3 regions of the Paenibacillus sp. LT-B23 genome follow, and region 2 is predicted to be linked to each of the others. Evidence: riboswitches for the same ligand, from Rfam matches in the RefSeq annotation. Region 2 holds a riboswitch; each other region holds the start of a gene.
The links. Region 2 has a riboswitch for cyclic di-AMP ahead of ACWXW9_RS16605 (TrkH family potassium uptake protein). Riboswitches for the same ligand answer to the same signal wherever they lie in the genome.
Positions count from the first base shown of each region.

Region 1 (3,277 bases), on a different contig from region 2:
TACCATCATGGAGCTAAAAATAATCCAGCCCTGCTTGCGATTACGGGCGAACAGTCCAAAGGTATACGGCAGCGAAGCCGGCATCACCCACATCGCCAAAATTTCCAGCACATTCGTCCAGGGATTTGGATTTTCAAAAGGATGCGCCGAGTTGGCCCCATAGAAACCGCCCCCGTTCGTACCCAAATGCTTGATCGATTCCATCGAAGCAACGGGTCCCAAAGCAATCTGCTGCTGTGTTCCGCTTAGCGTCGTGATATCCGCCGCAGGCTGAAGTGTCTGCGGTACCTTCAGTCCAACCAGCACCAGTGTAAGTACAAAGGCCAACGGAAGAAAAATCCGTATAATCGCTTTGATAAAATCCTGAAAAAAGTTGCCCATCCCTTCACCGCGCCGCGTCAATCCTCTCATAAAAGCCGCAGCAACCGAAAAACCGGAAGCAGCCGAAGTGAACATCATCATTGTAACGAACGCCATCTGCGTCAAATACGTAAGTCCGCTTTCTCCGCTATAATGCTGGAGATTTGTATTAGTCATAAAGCTGATCACTGTATTAAAAGCAAGTGACGCTTCCATATTGCCATTTCCAGACGGATTAACGGGAAGCAGTCCCTGCAAGCGCAGCAGCACATAGCTGATCGCCACAAGCACGACATTCGTAGCAATGAAGCTCATAACGTACGTGGTCCAACGCATGCTCTCCAGCTTTTTCAATCCTATAACCTTATAAATCAGCTTCTCCGTTCCGTCAAACACCCGATCCGTCCGATTCGGTTCATTTGAGAATACATGATATATATAGGTGCCCACTGGTTTCACCAAGAGCAGCAATATCACAATCACAATTCCAATTTGCAGCAGCTCCATCATCTATTCCCTCCTTCAAAATGCTCCTGCGTTTGGAACAACAGACGAGTTCATAGCACCAGGCGAGTGCACACGTTTGCGAAAACCCGCTGCCTCTGGTGTCTCATCCACGATCTGCTGTCCCCCGCCCGTTTGATCCTGTTTAGCTGATTAGAACTTTTCAGGATTCAGGAGTGCGTAGATTAAATACACAAATACAATAGCAGTAAGCGCAAGCACAACCATCATCCTTTTCGCCCTCCTTTGGAGGTCTGCGCATCACACCAGCGTACAAACAGCAGTATCACTCCGTAACTCACAGCCATCACGAGCAGCATGTATATATCCATCATGTTCATACCCTCCCGTATCGGTCCTCAGATCGTCATTCTTACATCCTCGTAAAATCACCATACAATGAATTCGAAAATTTTAATTTATATTAGCCATACCGTAAGCGACTATCCGTTCAGCAGGAAACCCACCTCTCCATTCAAAGTGTAGATCACATGGTCTGCTCCCAAACCTCGATAAATCCCTTGAGGATTACAGCCTTGTGTAATGACATAGACCGAATCTGATGTCAGCGGCCGGCATATTTGCAGAAAACGGCACGTCAGATTCAAGCTGTTCTCAAACAAATACACGCAGCCAATTTCTTTTTTGGGAAAATTCCATTTCCCCGCTTGCATCGTATTGATGCGCACAATATGCTCCACACCCATTTTTTTGAGCTGTCGTTCCTCCTGAGCGCTATTCGTCAGAACCGCAAACGCCAGTTTTTTGTACATAAGCAATTTCACAAAATTTCTGCCCGATTCATTCGGTGCAGTGACAATGATTAGTCGACCTTCCATCAGTAGCTCCTCTCCCGGTATAAAAAGACAACAAAAAGAAGCCAAAGGAAAAAGGCTTTCCTCCGGCTTCTTACGTAACCATGATAAAATAAACCATGGCTGCACACGGCGGTTTGTTGCCTCTCCCTGTACGCTTACGAGGTTAGCTGTCGGATTCGGACGTGAGAGTCGCCCTATTTCTGGCACTTGGCCAGAAAATTCACCCCATGAGACACACGGCCCTTTAAAAGCCGAATAGATCTCCTTTGGTTCCCCCGCTTTTGCAACTGCAAAATTCAGCGCTATAGACAATTCGTTGCTGCTTCATTCACTTAATTTGAAATTACGTCTTGAATCATACACCCGCGCAAGGAACACTGTAAAGCTCACCTGCAGGGTTATAAATCGGTCTTTGGAGCAAAGAAGATTAATAATAGCGCTTACAATTTGAATATCCTTCTCCCAGCTCCTTCAAGCTCGGTTTTTCATCCCTTTTTGAAAATGACGGGCATGTCAATATTGGCGTATGGAGAGCATTTTTTGTCCCTTTTTTGTAAAAGAGAAAGAAAAACTGCTGTATGCACCTGATAAACGCCGATTGAGCCTGTTTTTACGATGAGAAGCACCGCAATTCGCCCCATTTGCAGTACCATTTGCCGTTTTGAACAAAATACAATTTTACAGTTTCAGACAGTGCAATACATCTATTATAGACTTGCAACCCTTCATTAAATTGCTTACAATTTAATTGTAAAATATTAAATCAGGAGGGATACCATGACCGTTTATGAATATGATGCACAAACCCTGCAAGGGAAAGAGATTCCGTTGTCCACATACGAAGGAAAAGTTCTGCTTATCGTGAATACAGCCAGCAAATGCGGGCTAACCCCTCAATACAAGGCGCTACAAGAGCTATATGACCAATACCATGAGCAGGGTCTTGAAATCCTGGGGTTTCCCAGCAACCAGTTTGCCAAGCAAGAGCCGGGCTCCAGCGAGGACATTTCGGAGTTTTGCCAGATTAACTATGGAGTTACGTTTCCGATGTTTGCCAAAACAGATGTCAATGGCGATCAGGCACACCCTTTATTCCGCTACCTCACCCGGACAGCTCCGGGCGTACTAGGCTTCAAAGCGATCAAATGGAATTTTACTAAATTTTTAATTACACGCGAAGGTAACGTATTTAAGCGCTACGCCCCACAGACAACTCCGGATAAACTGGCGGGGGATATCGAGAAGCTCTTGTAGCAAAGCTTACAAGCCACTTCATCACTGTTCACAAGCAGCCGAACCAGGCGGCTGCTTGTGTGGCTAGGAAAAAGGGATATAACAAAAAAGCATCCCTTCACGTCAAAAACGTGTCAGGATGCTTTTTTAACTGTGTCTTGCATGTAATGCGGTCGAGAGGACTCGAACCTCCACGGGCGTACGCCCACTACCCCCTCAAGATAGCGTGTCTGCCATTCCACCACGACCGCAAATTCTAATGTTTTGAGGCAACAGATTTATTATACTCCCTTGTATTCTATTTGTAAACATAAATACAATAATTGTTTTAAAAGTCATATAACCTAACATATAAATGCTAT
Region 1 covers NZ_JBSQBM010000008.1:138,281-141,557, forward strand. The annotation lists gene kdpA (potassium-transporting ATPase subunit KdpA) at 1-867, opposite strand, end outside; gene kdpF (K(+)-transporting ATPase subunit F) at 1,018-1,095, opposite strand; gene ACWXW9_RS12050 (hypothetical protein) at 1,308-1,703, opposite strand; cyclic di-AMP (ydaO/yuaA leader) riboswitch at 1,819-1,994, opposite strand; gene ACWXW9_RS12055 (glutathione peroxidase) at 2,460-2,936, shown strand; tRNA gene ACWXW9_RS12060 (tRNA-Leu) at 3,084-3,166, opposite strand.
Region 1: another riboswitch for cyclic di-AMP. It lies ahead of ACWXW9_RS12050 (hypothetical protein); the one in region 2 lies ahead of ACWXW9_RS16605 (TrkH family potassium uptake protein).

Region 2 (3,277 bases):
AATGGCAGCCAGGATGCTAACCTGAATATCATTCCCAATCGCAACAATGCCGCAATCGAAATTGCGAATGCCTAGCGATCGTAACGAATCCTCGTCTGTAGCGTCCGCTACGACGGTATGCGTCAACAGCTCACTCATACTATCCACAATATCCTCATTCTGGTCAATGCCAAGCACCTCGCATCCCATATCCACCAATTGCAAAGCCAGGTTTGAGCCAAAGCGTCCCAAACCAATAACCACAAACTGCTGCGTTTTCATATCTACTCGAAAACTCCCTTATCTGAATCAATTTCACAAATGATTAAGCCAACAAAATGTATACTACATATAGACAAATCAAACCATTTTGATCTATATGTACTCTTTATTAAAGCTACTGAGGGTATTATGAAATTGATTCATCCTATAATCATTTTGCCTTCCGGATGACGATATAATTCCTTACCCTTTTTCGGAGTCAGTGCATAAGCCAGTGTGAGCGGACCCAATCTGCCGGCAAACATCGTCAGGGTAATGACCAGCTTGCCTATAACCGTTAAATCAGGTGTAAGCCCCATAGACAATCCCACCGTACCAAATGCAGACACCGTCTCGAACAATATCATCAGAAAATGATGATCCTCGGTTGCTGACAAAATCATCGTCACCCCAATGACAAACAGCAGTCCCAGCAATGTAATGGTCAAAGCCTTGTAAATTCGCCCCTGCGCAAGCCGGTATTTGAACAGCACAATATCCTCCCTGCCCCGCAGCATCGAAATCACGGCTCCAATGAGCAACGCAAACGTTGTCGTCTTAATCCCGCCTCCCGTAGAGCCAGGAGAAGCACCAATAAACATCAATATAATAATGAAAAACTGCGTGGCCTGTCGCAAGCCAGCGATATCTAACGTATTGGCACCTGCGGTGCGGGGCGTTACGGATTGGAATAAAGATCCCAGCAGCTTCCCCCCCCAATCCAGCGAGCCCAGTGTCTTCGGATTAGTAAACTCGAATACAAAGATGACAAGCGTGCCGACTACAATCAGGGCAGCCGTCATACTGAGTACCACCTTGGTATGCAAGGAAAGTCTCCCGCGCTTGCGGTATTCTACCAGGTCCGACATCACCACAAAGCCGATGCCACCCGAAATAATTAGAAACATAGCTGTAAAATTAACAATAGGATCATACACATAACCTGTCAGGCTGCGAAAGTGACCGAATAAATCAAAGCCTGCATTGTTAAACATCGAAATCGCATGCCAGATCCCAAAATAAATCGCCCTGCCCATGGGCATATCAAAGGACCAGCGAATGGCGAATATCGTGGCGCACACGCCCTCAATGATTAGCGAGTACAGCAACACTCTGCGGATCAATCCGACAATTCCCTCAACAGAAGTCTGATTCATCGCTTCCTGCAAAATCAGGCGCTCCCGCAAGGAAATGCGGCGCTTGAACACCAGCGCAATCAAGGTAGCCATCGCCATAAAGCCGAGACCACCAATCTGAATCAGCGCAGCGATAACCACCTGACCAAAGGTGGTAAAGAAGATACCCGTATCCTTAACAACAAGACCTGTAACACAGGTTGCGGAGGCGGCTGTAAACAAAGCATCTATAAATGCAAGCGGCTTTCCCGTTGTATTGGAAATCGGCAGCATTAACAACAAGCTGCCTATAAGAATGATAATGGCAAAGCCCACAACGAATATCTGCGGTGGAGAAAGCCGAAGCCATCTTGCATTGGGATTCATCTATTTATCACTGCTCCTACTTGGTGAATTATGAGCATGGAGACGCTCCGGGTGCAGATTGTTCTTCCGATTGCTGTTACCCCCGGATTTTTTTCTGATTTTATAAGCCCTTTTAATGGTTAAAATCCGGTTATAAAGGCAAACGCTTCGCTTCTTCAGAACAATTCTGCCCCTCCGCTACTGCCAGCTCATAAAATCACCAATCTCTTTTCAGTTTCTTTAGTCCGTTTCTTTTAGAGACAACAGCGATCGGAAGATCAAATGGATCGCGAAGCGGACTTAACTCAGCTACGTTTTAATAACACAAAAAAAGACACCGGAAATCCGAGTGCCTGACTTGGTTCCTGCTCACAGCCTACGAGGTTAGCTGACGGATTCGGGCTGCACAGTATGCCCTATTCACACTTCCGGTCCGGGACCGGCTGTAAAATTCACCCCAGTAACATGGTTCCCCCGTTTTCCTATGGAAATTCGGCTCAAATGTATATCGTTACCTATATATTTCATATGCATTGTCTCAACAGATTATAATCCTTCTATATACAGAGCACAAAACCGATTTCTTCGAAATAACGTTAAATTAGCGGTAATTTGAGAATAGTCCACCTTTAATCGCAGCTTATCTTATTTTATTGAAACTTTATAGTGCTTTCACTCCATTTTCATGAATATCCTAGGTCTGTTGGCGGGAACCTGTGCAGTATGATATCTTTAATGGATGTTCTTATTTACAGATTAAGGAGGAAACTCATGAATCCTATCGGGAAACCGGTCGTGCTCACGGCCAACTTCAAAAGATTAGGCTTGCTGGGCGGGATTGGCCTGATTTGCTTTTTTGTCTTTCAATTGCTTATTCCCTCGTTTAGTAATCCGAATCCGGAAGCACTGACGAATGCCAAGGTCATCAGCAAGCAGGAAGCAGTCATACACGCGCTGGACTTCGCCCGCTCCGAGCTGGGCTATACCGAATCGCAGCCGGAAAAGCCTGTCGTGACCTATCAGGCCGAAACGGACCTGTACGGTTATTTATCCAGAGAAAAGCTGCTTCAACAGTATGACCGTACATGGAAAAAAAGTTATCCTTACGAAACCTTCCGGGTCGATTTACCGGAACCTTCTTCCAAAAGCAAAGTGCAAGTTCATGTGGATTTGTCCACAGGCAAAGTCGTCAGCTTTAAACGAATTACCTCCAGCACCAGTTACACACAAGCTGATATTTCTACGGATGAGCAAGCACGTAGCAGGCTTGTACGTGCAGCCGAGGGAGACATGACGCTGGAAGCAAAGGAGCAGGCAGCGGCAACCTGGGTAAAACGCTTTGGCTTTAAACCATCGGACTTGAAGCTTGCGACATCCGAAGGCGAGGGCGGATTGAAGTACACCGTAAACGACAAAAAAATTGGCTCCTCTGTGCTTACGCTGGCGTTTACGTTTGAAGACGGAAATGTTCGCTCGTTTACACAGAGCTTTTCCGCCCCATCGTCCTATACGGATTATGTCAAAAAGCAAACGTACTGGGCTAACTGGATGACCTA
Region 2 covers NZ_JBSQBM010000012.1:145,865-149,141, reverse strand. The annotation lists gene ACWXW9_RS16610 (potassium channel family protein) at 1-261, opposite strand, end outside; gene ACWXW9_RS16605 (TrkH family potassium uptake protein) at 402-1,742, opposite strand; cyclic di-AMP (ydaO/yuaA leader) riboswitch at 2,080-2,229, opposite strand; gene ACWXW9_RS16600 (CPBP family intramembrane glutamic endopeptidase) at 2,493-3,277, shown strand, end outside.

Region 3 (3,277 bases), on a different contig from region 2:
ATCCCCTTTGCGCGTCGCTTCCGCCTCCGGTATAAAGGCCTGCTTGCAACCGGGCACCTTGGAGGCGATAATTTTGCGGATGCGCTCCCCTGCATGATCGGGATCGGTCAAAATAATGACACCCCGCCGCTCCTGTGCCAATGCAATTTTGCGCAGCGTCATTTTATTGATGGCGGAGCCGCCCGTTTCTATCGTATCCGCCTCGACAGCACGGCGAATAGCCACCGTATCATCCCGACCCTCTACCACGATCACTTCCTTGATCATTTGCGTTTCCCTCCACTACTACACAGTAAGCTATATTCATCTTTCCCTGCTTTTGAAAACAAAATAAGAAGAGGATATCCTCTTCTTAGCATGGCATAACTATGACGTTAATAGTATCGCATTGACCCAAACATATACAACACGTTTTTAGTTCATTTCAGGCTTCACGGGTCCAATCACATATACGGTTTTTCCGTGCTTCCGACCAAACTGATTGGCTTGACTCAAACTCTCATAATACACATCGATTTTGTGGCCTTTAATCGCGCCACCGGTATCCTCCGCACGGCGGAAGCCCACCCCTTCAATATACACCCACCAGCCGATTGGAATCACACTTGGATCGACAGCAATGGTGCGCCCTTCCGTGACACGCGTGCCGGATGCGGTACGTGTACCGATACCTGACTCCTGTGAGGAATACGCCGTCATGGAGACGTTTTGTAATACTTTACTGTATTTGAAATTCACACCTGCTTTACGGACAGCATTGCCCGAACTAACCCGTGTTGCCTTAACGGCATCTTCGGGACCGACGGAAGCAGCCAGAACGACCGGTTTTTTCTTCGTTCCTACCGCAATCACCTTATCCACACGATTTTGCGCGACTTCCTTGTTTACCAGTTGCTTGGATACCAATTTTCCGTCATGGTATACCTTTTGAACATGCTGGACCACAACACCCGTTTTACCGCTTTGGATGACCCGATTATCGCCTTTATAGAGACTCGGATCGGCCGTTTTGATGACCTGATAAGGCACCTGTTGCTTCTGTTCGACCTGCTGTTTCTTCACACGGACGATTTTTATGTCCATGTTAGACGAAACAGAGGCATCCAGAGCAGGGTAAACTTTATCATTTGACGATAATTTATAGCCCGAGGTGCGAATGGCACCCTCTACTGTATTTTCTGTTGTGTACAACTTTTTCGTCTCATTGCCTGAGGATACTTTGACCTGATTGGCACGTTTGATAACTACGCGATCCCCATCCTGAACTGCTCCGTTCAGCGGCATCGAAACCGTATCATGCGGCTGAAGTGAAATCGAATGCTCTTTGAGCAAATCTTGGAGCTGGGATTCCCGGGTTTCTACCGCAGATGCCTTACCATCGATGACAAAAAAGACCTGTTTTTTAGATTGAGTGTACACCAGAATTGAAATCATAATCGTTAGTGCGATTAGAAAAATAGCAACCAAAGCAGCCTGGCGCACATTTTCTTGCTTCCAACGCAATACGTAAGACATGCTGGATGAGCGTGACTCATGGGTCTCCTGTTTTTGGAAAATGCCCATTTCCTCCGTCCTCCTTACATAGCCCGCCGTCTGGAGTAAGACATAGTTGAGATTGACGTGACTATAACAGATTTTCTACAAGACAAGCCCGTACTGCGACTGTCCTGCACCATGTACCCGTCTTCGCGGCATGCTGTCCTCCCCTGTTTAATCACAGTATGATGACAGATTTTCTTTTATTCACAACAAAAAAAGCCAGAGAAAGAGACTAGAGAGCTCTTTCGTGGCTTCCGACATGTGCGAATATGCGGAAAAATCATGCACGAGATGGCTTCTCTCTTGTTACGCTTACGGGGTTAGCTGTCGGGTTCGGACGTAGAGAGACGCCCTAGCTTGGGTCAACCGCTCATGGCGGTCGCCTTCACATTCACCCCGAAGACCCAGAAAGAAATCAAAATACGGCCCCTCCACCTGTTCAATCCCATCCGGGAAAGGAATCTAGGTCGAGCCGGCTGGCGGAAGAGACGTTCCCTTCTTGCCCATACACCGGACGTACAGTAAGCCATATCGGTTCCCCCGTTCCCTGTAAAAGGGACTCAGCGAGACTGGTTCATGAAATGAGCTGTTGGTGTTTACATTCAAACAACAATTCACTGAAAAGATGATATCCTGTTTCTATGCATGTTGTAAAGCAGGTTTCAAGTACATTTTCTAAAATATTCGGTTAAAATATTGTAATATTCTCGAGTTTCCTGCAACAAATTCATGATTAGCTTCGTCTATCTCATTATTTTGATTGATTTCTTCACTTTTTTACTTAATGTCAAATCGTTCCAAGGCATTTTGGGTCGTTATTGACACTAATTCCTCCACCGCTATTCCCTTGATTTGGGCAGCCGCCTCTGCGACCAGTCCCACATGTGCGGACTCATTTCGCTTCCCGCGGAACGGATGCGGTGTCAGGTAGGGCGCGTCCGTTTCAATGAGCAGACGGTCCAGCGGCACCTGTGCCAGTACCTCCTTTGGCTGCTTGGCATTTTTGAACGTTATCGGCCCGCCAAAGGAGAGGTGAAAGCCCATATCCAGCACCATTTTAGCCGTCTCCCAGCTCCCGGAAAAGGAGTGCATCACTCCGCCTACCTCACTCGCTTTTTCTTCACGCAAAATCTTAACAATATCTTCATGCGCATCCCGGTTATGGATGACAATAGGCATGTTCAGCTCACGAGCCAGTCCAATCTGGTTGCGTAGCACCCGATGCTGTACATCCTTCGGCGACGTATCCCAATAATAATCCAGGCCAATCTCTCCGATCGCCACGACTTTTTTATGACTGCATAACGATGCAATCCATTCCAGATCGCCTTCCTGCATCGTGATCGCATCCTGTGGATGCCATCCAATTGCCGCATAAATAAAATTATACGTTTCGGCCAATTTCATGGTAGACGGAATGGTCTCACGGTTAAATCCGATATTAATCATTCGGGTCACTCCCGATTCGACAGCGCGTGCTATAACTTCTTCGCGGTCTTCGTCAAATTGCGGCGCATCCAAATGAGTGTGAGTGTCGAATAAATTCAAGGTTTTTTGTCTCCTTTATTACTTTATTTGGCATATAATTGTCTATTGTTTGACAAAATAATTCCTTATTTCGGCAGGAAGCTTGTCCTTTACCCCATCCAATTTATTTTGGGGATAGTACATGTGATATTTTCCCCGGTGAATGCCGCTAATGGAGCGCACAATTTCCGACACTTCGGAAATTTCTCTC
Region 3 covers NZ_JBSQBM010000025.1:81,578-84,854, forward strand. The annotation lists gene rnmV (ribonuclease M5) at 1-267, opposite strand, end outside; gene ACWXW9_RS24675 (resuscitation-promoting factor) at 415-1,563, opposite strand; cyclic di-AMP (ydaO/yuaA leader) riboswitch at 1,833-2,115, opposite strand; gene ACWXW9_RS24680 (TatD family hydrolase) at 2,317-3,087, opposite strand; gene ACWXW9_RS24685 (HD domain-containing protein) at 3,130-3,277, opposite strand, start outside.
Region 3: another riboswitch for cyclic di-AMP. It lies ahead of ACWXW9_RS24675 (resuscitation-promoting factor); the one in region 2 lies ahead of ACWXW9_RS16605 (TrkH family potassium uptake protein).